2 regions of the Salinivibrio sp. MA440 genome follow, and region 1 is predicted to be linked to the other one. Evidence: predicted binding sites of a transcription regulator. Region 1 holds the regulator's gene; the other holds the start of a gene.

Region 1 (7,708 bases):
CAATTTGGTGCAAGGTGGCCGTAATACCGGTGAGGCACTCGCGCAAGCGCGCGGCATCGACGGACTGCTATTTACCGGTAGCGCCAATACGGGGCATATTCTCCACCGCCAGTTTGCCGGTCAGCCTGATAAGATGCTCGCACTTGAAATGGGGGGAAATAACCCCTTGGTGGTCAGTGATCAGTTTGGTGATTTAGAGGCCACCGTGTATACCATCATTCAGTCAGCGTATCTTAGCGCCGGCCAACGCTGTACCTGTGCGCGCCGCTTGCTGCTGCCTGAGGGTGAAGTGGGTGACAAGATCTTGAGGCGCCTAGCTCAATGGACAAAAACCGTGCGTGTAGGCGGTCAGTTTGATGATCCGGCTCCGTTTATGGGCGCACAGATCTCAGTGGCAGCAGCGGAAGGCATTCTGGCGACACAACAAAAGCTTGTTGATCTGGGCGCGACGCCAGTGATTGAGTGTGAACATCAGCATGATGCGGTGATTTCTCCAGGGATTTTAGATGTGAGTGGCATTCAAGCGTTACCCGACGAAGAGTATTTCGGTCCGCTACTACAAGTGCAGCGCTATCAGGATATAGCTGATGCGATCACGAAGGCGAATGATACCCGCTATGGTTTGTCGGCAGGCCTTATCAGTGAAGACGAGGGCGAATGGCAATACTTCCTCGATCATATTCGTGCAGGGATTGTTAACCGCAACCGTCAATTGACCGGAGCCAGTGGCGATGCGCCATTTGGTGGGCCAGGTGCTTCGGGGAACTTACGCCCTAGCGCGTATTACGCGGCAGATTATTGTGCTTATCCCATGGCATCCATGGAGGGCGAGCAGGTGATGCTTCCCGATACGTTCGCCCCCGGTATACCGACTCAACAGGACTAAGGAGAGCAACATGGACAGTGGCCAAGCGTTATTCGACAAACTGTGGCAGGACTACATCAACCGCCTGTGCCCTTCGGCACATAAGGTGCATGCCTTATTAGAGGAAGGGCAACCTTTGATCAATGATCATATTGCCTTACGGACATTTGGTTTGCCTAAGGTTGGACTAAAGGTACTCGCGCGTCCATTTCTCGCCTTGGGGTATCAGCAAAAAGGTGACTATACCTTTGAAGCGAAAAAGCTCAATGCTTGCCATTTTGAGCACCCCGATCCCTTGATGCCGAAAGTCTTTATCAGTGAGTTGATGGTCGAGCAATGCTCGCCCGCGCTTCAGGCGATTGTTGAAAAGCTGGTGGCACAAGTTGATGCGTCGTCACTTACAGGCAGCGATTTTCTCCATCAGGGCCGCCTATGGGATATTGATTGGGCAACCTATCAAACGCTTGCCGAAGAAAGTGAATATGCGTCTTGGGTGGCGGCACACGGTTACGGTGCGAACCATTTTACCGTGAGTGTGAATCAGCTAAATACGCATGATGATTGCCTCTCGGTGAACAACCGATTGCGCGATAATGGCTTTGCGATTAACGAGTCAGGTGGGGAAGTCAAAGGGGATGCATCTGTGTATCTGGAGCAATCCTCTACCATGGCTGACCGCGTGCCCGTTTCTTTCTCCGATTGCACGCAAACCATCCCGGGTGGCTTTTACGAGTTTGCTAAGCGGTATGTGTTGCCCAATGGTGAGCTCTACCAAGGTTTTGTGGCTGCTTCGGCAGACAAAATCTTTGAAAGCACCCATTAGTGCGTCACGCATTGCTTATCGACATCATGGGAAAAGGGAGCGTGTGATACGCTCCCTTTTTTTTGTCGTCTATTGGGCCTCGATGTCGAGCCAAAACGTGTCTGGAATCGCTTGTGTTTCGTTGCTTAAATGCGGGTTATCGACTCGGATGACAGTACGCTCACCAATGTTCGCCTTTTCAAAGGTTTCCTTAACTAAAGACGCATTATTGAAAAACTCGATAAATGATCCGTCTTGATACGCCGCTTCAAAAGCGCCATTTAACATCTCGGCGACGTCAGCATGTTGCGGAGACACAAACAGGAACATTGGGAAGCGATAGATCAGCATCAGGTGTGGGTCAACTAACAGGTTACCGTATTGCGGCCAAAGCGCCATTTAACATCTCGGCGACGTCAGCATGTTGCGGAGACACAAACAGGAACATTGGGAAGCGATAGATCAGCATCAGGTGTGGGTCAACTAACAGGTTACCGTATTGCGGCCGCTCGGCTAATTCACTAAAAGGCTCAATCAAGGCACGAGGGAAGAGATCGGCCCTGCCCGTATCAACCACTTTGAAAATGTTTTCAAAGCTCGATATTTCACGTACGCGAAATCCCGCTGAGTTAAGCACCTTGACGTCGGCCCAACCTTGTCCCTGAATCATAGTCAGAGACTGCAAGTCACTCGCACTACTTATCTGAGCAAGTTGGGGCTCAGTGGCTTGATTGGTAATAAACAGGCGATGGCCGAGTAAGCCACGAAACACGGGATAGCGAACGGGGATCAATTCAGCTTCCAGTGTACGGTCGGCACCAAGCCAGTCGACGGTGAGCTTGCCTTGCTTGAGCATTTCCACCTTACGAGATTGAGATCCAATTTGGCCGTCAAAGGCTTGTAAGGTGACAGATTCTCCTGATTTTTCGGCAAGAAATTCAATCAGCTCAATGGCATAGAGATCAAGTGCCGAGCCAGCTCGCGGTTCTGGATGGACAATGGTGGTGTTAGCCGTGGCATGGACTGAAAATACAGCGAGGCCGAGGGCGGTGAGGGCAGTTATCAGTTTTTTCATAAACGACACCTTGTTAATTAAGTGTTAACAATATCGTTTTGAGTGTAGAAGTTATCCAGACGCTTGCCAGAAAGCGGCGATAAAAAAACCGACGCCAGGGCGTCGGTTGGGAATACAGAGAGCGCTGTGATTAGCGGGTACCGTATACCACGATGGTTTTACCATGGGCTGAAATAAGATTTTGCTCTTCCAGCATTTTAAGAATACGCCCCACGGTTTCACGCGAGCAGCCAACGATTTGGCCAATTTCTTGACGTGTGATCTTAATTTGCATGCCATCAGGGTGCGTCATGGCATCGGGTTGCTTCGCTAAATTCAACAAGGTTTGCGCAATACGGCCCGTGACGTCCAGGAAGGCAAGATCCCCCACTTTTTGGCTGGTCACTTGCAAACGGCGCGCCATTTGTGAGGACAAACGCATCAATATATCGGGGTTAACCTGGATCAGTTGGCGGAACTTTTTGAATGAGATTTCTGCCACTTCACAAGGAGACTTAGCCCGAACCCAAGCGGTACGCTCCTGATCATCTTCGAAAAGGCCTAGCTCACCGATGAAATCACCTTGGTTAAGATAAGACAGGATCATTTCCTTGCCTTCTTCATCTTTGATTAGAACGGCGACAGACCCTTTCACGATGTAATACAAGGTCTCCGCTTTTTCGCCTGCATGAATCAGCGTGCTTTTAGACGGATACTTGTGGATGTGACAATGTGAAAGGAACCACTCGAGTGTAGGGTCTGTTTGAGGTTTTCCTGGAACCATATAACTTATTTCCTCTGCATGTGTTGCCCGGCAACAACGTCCTATCTTTGTCTGAGGGGTAACCCACCAGATCTATGCACAGAATACGAAGTCTGGGCGCGGGCTACAAGCTCACTGTATGTTAACAAGAGTGTATCTTTTTTTGTTAGCAATTTCTTGATTTTGATCTAGGCCAACCGCCTAAAAAACTGGCAAAAACGTGGCTAAGATCACGGCTTGAGAAGTAATACACGATAGATGCGCTACGCCCTAGCCAATCTTGCCTTTTTCGATTAGCTGCTGAATCAATGGACGGATGATAAGTTCCATCGCAAAGCCCATCTTACCGCCTGGCACGACGAGTGTATTATGCCGTGACATAAAAGACCCCGTGATCATTTGCAGCAGATAAGGAAAGTCGACGTTTTTCATCCCTCGAAAGCGGATCACCACAAAGCTCTCATCCAACGAAGGAATGCCTTTGGCGTTCAGTGGGTTGGAGGTATCGACCGTCGGCACCCGTTGAAAGTTAATGTGAGTGCGTGAGAATTGCGGCGTAATATAATGCAAATAATCGTCCATCGACCGCACAATCGAGTCGGTGACCGCTTCGCGTGAGTGGCCCCTATCGCGGGTATCGCGGACAAACTTCTGAATCCACTCAAGGTTGACGATCGGGACCATACCAATCAATAGGTCGACATGTTGGGCGACATTGACCTCACCATTAACCACACCGCCGTGCAAGCCTTCGTAAAATAGTACGTTGGTATTGTCGGGTAAATCCTGCCATGGTGTGAAGGTCCCTGGCATTTGATTGTAGGGCACCGCTTCGTCAAAGGTATGCAAGTAGCGGCGATATTTGCCTGTGCCGAGTTCACCGTACTCACGGAAAAACTGCTCTAATCGCGGAAAATCATTGGCGGTGGGGCCAAAGTAACTAATGTGCCGTCCTTGCTCACGTGCTTTACGGATCTCGACGTCCATTTCCGGTCGCGTAAAGCGATGGAAACTGTCCCCTTCTAGCCACGCCGCTTTGATGTTCATCATCTGGAACATCTTACGGAATGCTTCGGATGTGGTGGTGGTCCCTGCTCCTGAAGAGCCGGTGACCGCGATGATTGGGTGTTTAGCCGACATGACGCGCCCTGTCATTCAGTCTGAATGTGTATCGCTGTTTATTGCGTACAGCGATGCTAAGATCTGAGTGCTTCTTTACGACGAATATCCACTGTCTCGTGCAACTCAGAATACACAATCACGGCGTCGCCGGATTGCAGTTGTTGGCGAACATCCGCCACTTTTTGTGCAAAGCTGACTTCCTGCTCACCATAATCGGTTCCTTCCCGTAACACAAAGTGCTCGATTAAACGAGTCAGTGTTTCCTCAGGGACCGATTGCCAAGGAACCATCATACTACATCACCTTTTGTTGATTTATGGCTGAGACGTTAGGGTGCTTGATGCTGATATTGTGAATCAGCTCGCATTTTACCCAATCATTCAACACAATGCAGTAGATCAATGTGCGTCGGTCTTTTTTGCTTTGCGTGGCGTCCTTTTTTAACGGGACGAGCAAAGGCGTGAGGCTAACCAGTGAGGCACCGACTGCTCCAGCCAGAACTGTGGCTGGCGCCAACTGCCGGTAACAAAACCAACATGCCCACCATGTTCGCTCAGTTGATAGTCAATATTCGCGGGCAGAGGCGAGGTTGGGATCACTGCGTCGGTCATAAAGGGATCGTCTTTCGCATGGATAATCGCAAGTGGGACCGTAATAGCGTCAAGGACAGATAAACCACTACAGCTTTGATAGTAGTGTTGAGCATCGTCAAAGCCATGCAGCGGTGCGGTGACCGTTTGATCAAACTCGAACAGAGTTTTAATCTTTGGCCGCTCCCCAGCATGCCACCGACCCACTTTTTGGTGTCGGGTAAGTTTTTCCGATAAGGTTTGTCGCATCGACCGTAGCAAATACGCTTGATAAACACGGGAAAACCCTTGTTGAATACGGGTCGAGCACGCCGCTAAATCGAGCGGGGGAGAAATAGCACAACCACAACTGACAATCGGATCATGCTGATAGTCGGCCAGGTAGCGCACCAACATGTTTCCTCCCAAAGAGACTCCCACAGCGGCAATCTCATTGTTCGGGTAGGTCTGGCGTAAATAGGTCAAAAATGCCCGAGCGTCCTCCGTTTCGCCGGAATGATAAGTCCGCGGCGCGCGATTAAGACGGCCACTGCAACCGCGAAAATGCATCACCACACCGCACCAGCCTTGCTGTTTAAAAGCGGCCAATAATCCATTGGCATAAGGGCTATCAAAGCTTCCTGCCAGGCCATGAAACAAGACAATAATAGGCTGTCCTACTTCGGGATGATGCGTCCATGCAAGATCGACAAAGTCACCGTCAGGCAGATCAAACGCTTGCCAAATAGGCGCAAAAAGCGGTTGCCGGCGCAGCAGGCGTGGCAGTAAGGTTTGCAGATGCGCATTACGGGCAGTTGGAATGGGATTAAAGGGTGTCATCATCGTCTGCTCCATCCTCTTTTGTAGGCCGGTCTACCCGTAGTGGTGTATAGAGATTTCGGGCAGAGGGGGATAGCTGGCGGCAATAATAGGCCAAGGGAGACGCGGCTTGTGTGAGCCAGGATTGACGATTAAGCACTTCAATCAAGTCTTGTTGCTGGAACTTTTCTAAACTGAGTTCAAAGTTGAGCATTTTTTTATATTGGCCGGTTCCCACGCGTGGCTTGAGATCGCGTCTTAGATGGCGATAAGCGATCAGCAAATGTTCAGACCGGCTCAAGGCGTGCTTAAGCTGGGTGAGGCTCTCGGGGCTAAGCCCGTAACCGTGGCTTTCAATCCAAGCGAGCAACAAAGCAAGGTTCACATTGCCTTGGTGCTCGTCTTGTAATTTAAGGCAGGCTTGTTTGACCTCTTGCTTAGCATAGTGGTGCAAACAAAACTGCCAAAGATCGGCGGCGTTTGCCATCCCAGGCGTTAGTGTTGGTTGAATGTCGCCTCCAGGGCTTCTAGCGCTTCTTGTTGCTCCATCCATTCTTGTTCCACCTCTTCGAGCGTCGACTTTGCATCGGCTTGGCGTTGCAATTGCTCCGTTAAACGGGCTTTGTTGTCACTCTGGTAAATAGCGGGATCCGCTAATTGGTTTTCTGCTTCTGCGATAATGGCAGAAAGTTGTTCGATCTTTGTGTCTAAACGGTCAATTTTTTTTCGTAGTGGCGCCGTTTGTTTTCGGCATTCGGCTTCACGACGCTTTTGTGCTTTTCGATCTAACTGCGTTTGCTGTGGGGCAAGTTTTTCGTCTGCGGCTTGCTTTTTGTTTTCCGCACGATCAGCGCGTTGTTGTTCGGTCAGCCAGCGGTGATAGTCGTCTAAGTCGCCATCAAAGGGTAGCACTGCGCCCTTGTCCACCAAATACAAGTCATCGGCTGTCGCACGCAATAAAAAGCGATCGTGGCTGACGATCACCATCGCGCCATCATAGGATTGCAATGCGAGCGTTAACGCTTGGCGCATGTCGAGATCCAAATGGTTAGTCGGTTCATCCAACAGTAACAAGTTCGGTTTTTGCCAAACTAACAATGCAAGGACTAAACGTGCTTTTTCGCCGCCAGAGAAAGGGCCAATGTTTTCCAACGCTTTGTCACCTTGAAAGCCAAACCGTCCGAGAAAATCTCGCAGGGTTTGCTCGGCAGTAGTTGGTGCTAAGCGATTTAGATGCTGGAGCGGCGTTTCATCGATACGTAAGGTATCGAGTTGATGCTGGGCAAAATAACCTATTTTCACCCCTTGAGAGTAGCTTAGCTCGCCAGCCATCGCCGGCAAATCGCCCGACAATAACTTGATCAGCGTTGATTTGCCCGCGCCGTTACGCCCTAACAGGCCAATGCGCGCCCCAGGCACTAAGTTAAGGCGAATGTTCTCGATAATTGGCGTTTTGTTATAGCCAGCGGCCACCTTATCCATCATAAGAATGGGAGTGGGCAATGCATCAGGGGGTAAAAAGGTAAAGCTAAATGGATTATCGTATTGAGCCGGTAGCACCTTTTCCATGCGTTCCAGCGCTTTTATCCGACTTTGCGCTTGGCGGGCTTTGCTGGCTTTGTATCGGAAACGGTCAATGTAGGATTGCATGTGAGCAACTTGCTTTTGTTGCTTCTCATATTGCGCTTGCTGTTGTGCTAACTTTTGCGCGCGC
Region 2 (7,708 bases), on a different contig from region 1:
CGCACTTCGTCTGCGACCACGGCAAAGCCACGACCTTGTTCGCCGGCACGCGCGGCTTCAATCGCGGCGTTGAGCGCCAGTAGGTTAGTTTGTTCACTAATACCGTTAATGGTGGTTACCACGGTACCGATTTGCTCGGCGTTTTTGCTCAGCTCGCTGACTTTATCTGCCGCTTGAGCTATCTCGCTGGCAAGACCATTAATCGCGGTCATGGTTTGCTGAACTTGCTGACGCCCCAGATTTGCAGCTTCTGTGGCTTCTTGTGTTTGGGTTGATGTCTCGGTGGCATGCGTTGCGACCTCGCGAATTGAGCTCGCCATTTCTTCGGTCGCGCTGGCCAGCGAATCAAGGTACTGACGCTGGCTCTCGCCCACAGCTTCGCTTTCATTGCTGCGCTGCTGCAAACTTGCGGACAGGCCGTCCATCATCTCTGCGCTTTCCTGGATTGCTTTTACCAAACTCTGTTCACGCTCGAGCACTTGATCGATGGTGACTGCGATCTGGCTAAACTCATCACGGACCGGAATAAAGTTCATCCGGTAACTTAGCTCACCATCTGCTAGCTTTAATAGAGCTTGGTTCATGGTGTACATGGCGCCGCCGATAAAGGTCATGATGTAGTAAATCAGCACCGCAATGACTAAGACCATGCCAAGCAGCAGGCTCCAATCGGTGGCGCTCATATGGCTAAATAGCGAGCCGTCGAGCTGATAGATAAGCTCATTGCCATTGAACGTAAAACCGGTTTGCTGGCTATTGAGCAGGGTTTGCACCTCGCCTTTCGGGAGGTCGTATTTTTCAACGATGGCTTGAATGGCTTGACCTTCCGCCTCCATTTTGTGTGCCACACGGGTATCCGAGGCTGCATCTAAGGTAAGCGCAATCACAACCATTGCGAGTAAGGGGAGGAAAAAAATAAGGTAAAATTTCTCTTGGAGCCGAAGGTGGATGAGATATTTATCAATCCATCGAAACGCAACTTCTTTCATGACGTAATCCTGTCAAACGACTTGTCTCATGTAGCGTTATACAGGTGTCGTTTTGCAATGGGAATACAGTAGAGGTGACCGATGTCTCAAAAATGTATTAGGGCCTATGTCACAGGTCACGTTCAGGGGGTTGGCTTTCGTTATCAGACCGCCCATGAAGCGATAACGCTCTCATTGACCGGGTATGCGAAGAACTTACCGGATGGGCGTGTTGAGGTACTGGCATGTGGCCGCAATGAATCGGTGGATGCCCTCATGGCGTGGTTAGATAAAGGGCCGCCTACCGCGGGTGTTGATCAGGTCGATAAAGAAGACGTGGAGTGGCGCGCCGTAGATGGCTTCGCAATACTATAGCGACTCGATAGGACCATGTCGCCTAGGTAACAAGTCGTGTTTAGCTAAAAAACAGCGCCTAGGTAACAAATAGCAATTAGCTAAAACATGTAAGCGCCGCGGTGGGCAGTGCGGCGCTTATAGGCTGGCCATCGGTACTAAAGACATTTAGCCGGCTTAGGTAAACCTGCCAGTTTTGTTGCCTGTTTAGCGGGACCTTTCGGGAACAGCTTGAACAAATACTTGCTGTTGCCTTTTTCTGGGCCGTATTCTTTTTCCATCGATTTAACCAACAAACGCACCGCCGGTGAGGTGTTGTATTCTTGGTAAAAGTGGCGGACAAAGTGAATCACTTCCCAATGGGCCTCGGTAAGGGCAATGCCTTCTTGCTCTGCAAGCATGGGAACTAATGCTTCGTGCCAGTCGTCCACATTTTTTAAATACCCCTGCGCATCCGTCGCAATGGTTTCACCTTCATACACCAGCATAGTCTTACCTTTGTTCGTCATCTGATCGGACGTTATCGCTGTTATTAAAGCTGCAAAGCATAGCGAGCAGGGAGGGCGAGTGCAACTGGCGTTCAACCGCGACTCCGTGCTGCGCGCCGCACTGAGTGGGTGCGCCATTTAACGACAAAAAAGCCGGCGCGTGCCGGCTCTTTGTGTTTGTTACTGATGAGTCCCTAGGGTTTAGTCGTCGTTCATAAAGCCAAGAATGCTCAGCATATGAACGAAGATGTTGAAGATGTTCAAGTACAGCGACACTGTGGCGCGGATGTAGTTGGTCTCGCCGCCATTAATGATGTTGCTGGTGTCATACAGAATAAAGGCTGAGAAAATCAGTACCGCGATGGTGCTAATTGCCAGGCTCAACGCCGGGATCTGCAAGAAAATATTCGCGACCATTGCCACTAATAGGGCAATCACACCGGCAACCAAGAAACCACCCATGAAAGAGAAGTCTTTCTTAGAGGTAATGGCATACGCCGATAGGCCTAGGAACACCATCCCAGTGGTGGCAAGCGCCTGCATCACAATGCCTGGGCCGCTAGAAAGGCTCAGGTAGTAAGTCAGGGTTGGGCCGAGTGAGGCACCCAGCAAGCCGGTGAAGACGAATGTCCACACAATACCGGCAGAAGAGTTCATGGTGCGTGGTAGCACAAAGAACACGATCGCCAACGCACCTAGGGTCATACCTAGCGACATCATTGGGCCGATGCCGACAGCGATAGCGATAAAGGCCGCGATAGCACTGGTGATCAGTGTCATCGATAGCAGTGCATACGTGTTACGTAGCACCTTGTTTGTAGATAACGCACTCTGCTGTGACTGGCTGTGCGAAACGATACGATCGTTCATAACGTTCTCCCGGTTGGGTTAACAATCCATTTTAATATACGACAGTTATGCGGGCAGTCGTTCACTTTTTCAAGCTGCCCACGTCCTTAACCTAAACCACGACTGGCTTTTATAGGGTTAATAATACCTTATCCGCGCCTAACACCGATGGTGAAGTTGTAAAGGGATGTTAACCCAGCCCTTAAAGCGCGAACAAGGTAAAGTTTGTTACATCAACCACTTCCACCAGACGAACACGGCCAAGAAACCAAATAAATAGACCAGCCCGGTGATTGCCAATGCGCGCATCGCCTTGCTCATGGTCACTTCGGGTGGTAAACGGTGCTTGGTCACCAAAATATAGTTCAATAGCGCGAAAAAGGGCGTGGTGACAAATGCCGCGACCATGGCAAAATCAAGCATGGTCAGCAGCGCCCCAGTCCAAAATGCTACGATAGCCAGTGCCAACACAGCGATCAGTACCATCCAGCCTTGTGTAACTGCGGGTTTTGCTTCTGTTTCTGTTTGCTCGCGTAATAACCGTTGCGATTCGGACACCACCCGCGCATAGCCATCGATTACCGTGATGGTGCTGCCGAAGATACAGAAAAAGGCGACCACCGCAATCAAATAACGTGACCACTCGCCAATGGTGGCGGCATACAAACTCACCAATTGATGAGAAAAGCCAATACCGGATTGTTTCAGTTCAACCCCGCTGCCGTGCAGAAGCAGGGCCCCCAGTGATAAGAACACAATCGCCAATAGCGCGGTGCCAATGTAGCCGACGTTAAAATCAAACAGCGCCGCTTGGGCATTGATTGGCTCAGATTGCGCTTTGCGCTTGAGCCACACCGACGTAATACTAGAAATTTCAATCGGGGCGGGCATCCAACCCATGGTGACCACGATAAAGCCAATCGCTGCTACCGACCAAATCGACGGCGCATTAAAACTAGGCTCGACCGCGACTGGGTTACCGACCGCAACTGTAACCGCGACCAAAGTGGCGCAAGTTAGCGTTGCCATGATTACTTTAGCAAGCAGATCCAATGCCTTGTAGTGGCCAGCAATTAATATCACCAGGCAAGTGATCACAATAATGGTCGACAACACCGTTAGTGACAGATCAAACGGCACAAAATAGCTTAATAAGCTGGCGCTAAATAAGGTCAAGGCAGCGGTGTTAATAACACCAGACACGGCACTCAGTGCAACAAACAGCCACAAGTAAGGGCGGCCTAAGCGCGCATAGCCTTCTACCAGCGTTTCGCCAGTGCCTGCGGTATATTGTACGCCTGCTCGAAAAAAGGGGTATTTAAATAAGTTAACGAGCAGGATCAATGCTGCGAGCTGCCAGCCATAAATAGCACCGGCTTTGGTAGATGCAACAAGGTGAGATCCGCCTACTGCCGCCGCGGCCATCATTATCCCTGGCCCTAAAGCGCGTAGGCGTTGCATCACCGACAAGCTGGGCGCTGTCTGGTGCGAAGAGACGGTTTGCATGGTTGTTTCCTTTATAATAATTGCGTTGTTGTGTTTGCTTAATTTTATGATTTAACGCTATTGCTTTTATATTTTACGCGTAAGGCCGATTTTTATCGTTTTGCCTTCAGTGTTTTTGTCAATAGCTACCCATGAATAGCATATGAGTTAAACGTGTCAACCAGTCTTGCCATATTTATTCAGCATAGGCGTCACGCTGGGTGCGAATGACCAACACCGCTAACCTGACATAAATATAAAGCGAAAAACATCCGACCATTGTCTGAGAGAGCAGACAGCGCCGGAAAAGATCTTAGCAGGGTGCAATCAGGGCTGAATAACTGTGATCTAAGATCAAATTCTGCTGGAAATGAGACTCCAATCACAATAGAATGCTCGCCCAACATGCGCTCTTTGCTCAGTGATAGGCAAAGAGTGGCTGTGTCGCGATTCGCGGCTGAAGAAAAAGCGTCCAAGGTAGGGCCCACCTTCACCGAACCCGCGGTACGATGTAACGCATGATGGAACCTCTTGCCTCCCCGGCAGCGTGTCGTACTCATCCGTACCGCAAGTGCAATACAACACGGCAAGGTAATCTATTTATGCAACTCCTCTATAGTGCGGCAGGTCTCGTCGCTCTGGTTCTGTGCGCGTGCGCATTTTCCACTAACCGTAAAGCCATCAATTGGCGTACCGTGCTCGGCGCGTTTGGTTTGCAAGCTGGTTTCGCGGCGTTAGTGCTCTATATCCCCTTTGGGCAAGCCATGCTGGGCTCAATGAGCAATGGCGCGGCTAAGTTGTTATCGTTCGCCAACGAAGGCATCGAATTTGTATTTGGTCCGCTGGCCAATGATGGATTTATCTTCGCTGTTAAAGTTCTGCCGTTAATCATTTTTATCAGTGCGCTGATTTCTCTCCTTTATCATCTCGGCATTATGCAGTGGGTTATTAAATTGCTCGGCGGGGGCATACAGCGATTACTCGGCACCAGTCGAGCTGAATCGCTGGTAGCCACCAGTAACATCTTTCTTTCTCAGGGCGAATCTCCTTTGGTGGTTCGCCCTTTTCTTAGCAAAATGACTCGCTCAGAGCTATTTGCGGTGATGGTCGGCGGTATGGCCTCGGTGGCCGGTAGTGTGCTTGGCGGTTATGCCGCGATGGGTGTAGATTTAAAATACCTGATTGCGGCGAGCTTTATGGCGGCACCGGGTGGGCTATTGATGGCCAAAATCATCGTCCCAGAGACCGAAACACCGGCCGAGCAAAGCCAGGTTGAGATCAGCGATAGCGACCAAGCAAACGCGATTGATGCATTGGCTAGCGGTGCGATGAACGGCATGAAAGTCGCGGTTGCGGTCGGCACCATGCTGGTGGCCTTTATCAGTGTGATTGCGATGCTAAATGCTGGGCTGAGTAGTTTAGGGGAGTTGGTCGACATTGACGGCTTAAGCCTAGAAATGTTGTTTGGTTACCTGTTCTCACCCCTGGCGCTGCTTACCGGTGTACCCGTGCATGAAGTGTTTGATGTCGGCAACCTCTTGGGACAGAAGATTGCGCTTAATGAGTTTGTCGCCTTTTTATCCTTTGCCGATATTAAAGCCAACCTGTCGGTGCAAAGCCAGGTGATTGTGACTTTTGCCTTGTGTGGCTTTGCCAATATCGGCTCGATTGCCATTCAACTTGGCTCGATTGGTGCCATGGTGCCAGAGCGCCGCAAAGATGTGGCAAGCTTAGGCGTGCGCGCAGTGATTGCTGCCACCTTTGCCAACCTAATGAGTGCGGCATTGGCGGGTATTTTTATCGCGCTATAAACATTGCGCGGTAACGAGACTCGGTTAAAGTATCTCAGTAAAAGCAGGGCGATTGGCGGCAAGCTAATCGCCTTTTGCTAACATATTCGCCAAGCTGATCACAGCTTGAGCGAACAGACAAGAAGCGGTAAATAAAGGGTTTACAACCCACAGCGAACCCAATAATATACGCCGCGTTCCGGAGAGATGGCTGAGTGGTTGAAAGCACCGGTCTTGAAAACCGGCAAGGGTTAATAGCCCTTCTAGGGTTCAAATCCCTATCTCTCCGCCATATACCGAAAATCCGCTGATTATTCAGCGGCTTTTTTGCATTTATGCCCCCCACAAACTCCCAAACCCTGACCGCGCCAACATTTTAGACCCCTTTGCCTAAACACACTGCCCAGCATCTGATAACCTAGCCCGCAAAAAATCGCCCTATAAGGCCTTTTGGACGCCGCTAACCAAAGGGCGGTAGCGTGAGCGCTGCTGAGCCTATCATCTCGTTCCCACGCTCCTGCGTGGTAACGCATTGTGGGTTAGGTGGTACTGTTTCGGGATAATGTGAACGCCTGAGCCGAGATAGGCGGCATGCACACTTTGCAGGCGAGATGATTGCTTTAATTGCTGTAAATGTGTTTAATAATAAGTAGTTAGATGAAAAAAGACGCGTGTAACGGTTTTGGCAAATCGAGCGCGCGCATTAATACAATGTTAAACAGTAAGAAGTCTTACCAATGAACCAGGAAGTTGCAGATCAAATAGCCGAGGAATTCAAACGCATTACGGGCATCGAAGTTTCCCAAAGTTTCATGGGCAACGGTCCGGCACATAGCCCAACCTCTTTACAGCATGGTATGTGCGGTGTCTATGCGTTCATGGCTGGAGAGCATTGTTTCAAGGTGGGAAAAGCAGGTCCGAAGAGCAAAGCGCGCTGGAATTCACACCACTACAACTTGGATGAGACCACCCCAAGCACAATGCCAAAATCGATTATAAAGAATAAAGCACGTTTTAAGAGGTGCTTCGCTGAGGAGAAGCACCGCGAGATAGATGAACTAAACAAAGAGAATTTTCAGCGTTGGATAAAGGACAATATGTCCAGAATGGAATTTCTGATAGAGGATCAGGGCGACGGTTTTGCGCTGAACTTGCTAGAGGCCCTTGTTCAATATCACCTTAAACCTATCTTTGAGGGTCGCGGTGTTTAACCAGTGCGTCAACGGGACCGCTTTGTTCCGCTGCGCTCCACAAATCGGCCCGTTACGCCAGCGTTAGGTGGCCGAGTTACCCATAAGGGAAGAGTTAGATGAATGAACACTCAAGCAAAGATGATTTTATGGAAAAGCCGTCAGAAGAGTATTTAAAGTGGCGGGCGGAACGTCAGAGACGATTCAGGGTTGTTTTGGCGGCAGTACCAGCAATGCTTGGGGTAACTTTCGGGCTTCTCGCGGTATTTTTGCCTAACTATGATCAGCTCATGATATTACCTGGGTTAGATAGAGATATATTTGGCTTGATCACGCCGTTTATGTTTCTTGTTTCTGGCCTCGGTGTGCTAATGATCTATTTGCAAACCGGATTTTCCAAGAAGGCCGATGCAACTAGTGAGTATCTGCGCTATGAGGACGAACTCAGAAGGCTAAGAAATCGAATTGAGCATGGCGACAGCGCCAGCAATAAAGAACTTGAATTGCTGAAAAAGGAAGTTTCAAGGCTTAAATCAGAGCTAGATAGTAATAGCTCAATTACCGCTGCAATTGGTGCTGAAAAT

Evidence for each region. The regulator CRP, encoded in region 1, controls carbon source genes, mostly activating them, when cyclic AMP is high. The targets are predictions, from matches to a motif close to TGTGANNNNNNTCACA.
Region 2: a site for CRP is predicted at 4,516-4,531, ahead of BZG80_RS10905 (NupC/NupG family nucleoside CNT transporter). Genes of this name have one in related genera too.

What each region holds. Positions count from the first base shown of each region.
Region 1 is NZ_MUFI01000026.1:29,564-37,271, forward strand. It holds gene astD (succinylglutamate-semialdehyde dehydrogenase) at 1-886, shown strand, start outside; gene BZG80_RS09540 (DUF1338 domain-containing protein) at 897-1,688, shown strand; gene BZG80_RS09545 (hypothetical protein) at 1,758-2,066, opposite strand; gene BZG80_RS09550 (hypothetical protein) at 2,041-2,742, opposite strand; gene crp (cAMP-activated global transcriptional regulator CRP) at 2,873-3,505, opposite strand; gene BZG80_RS09560 (phosphoribulokinase) at 3,755-4,624, opposite strand; gene BZG80_RS09565 (YheU family protein) at 4,681-4,899, opposite strand; gene BZG80_RS09570 (hydrolase) at 5,047-6,018, opposite strand; gene BZG80_RS09575 (TIGR02444 family protein) at 6,002-6,481, opposite strand; gene BZG80_RS09580 (ABC transporter ATP-binding protein) at 6,490-7,708, opposite strand, start outside.
Region 2 is NZ_MUFI01000032.1:34,312-42,019, forward strand. It holds gene BZG80_RS10880 (methyl-accepting chemotaxis protein) at 1-989, opposite strand, end outside; gene yccX (acylphosphatase) at 1,071-1,343, shown strand; gene BZG80_RS10890 (TusE/DsrC/DsvC family sulfur relay protein) at 1,481-1,810, opposite strand; gene BZG80_RS10895 (Bax inhibitor-1/YccA family protein) at 2,012-2,680, opposite strand; gene BZG80_RS10900 (NRAMP family divalent metal transporter) at 2,888-4,165, opposite strand; gene BZG80_RS10905 (NupC/NupG family nucleoside CNT transporter) at 4,747-5,955, shown strand; tRNA gene BZG80_RS10910 (tRNA-Ser) at 6,136-6,226, shown strand; gene BZG80_RS10915 (hypothetical protein) at 6,672-7,145, shown strand; partial or broken gene BZG80_RS10920 (hypothetical protein) at 7,244-7,708, shown strand, end outside.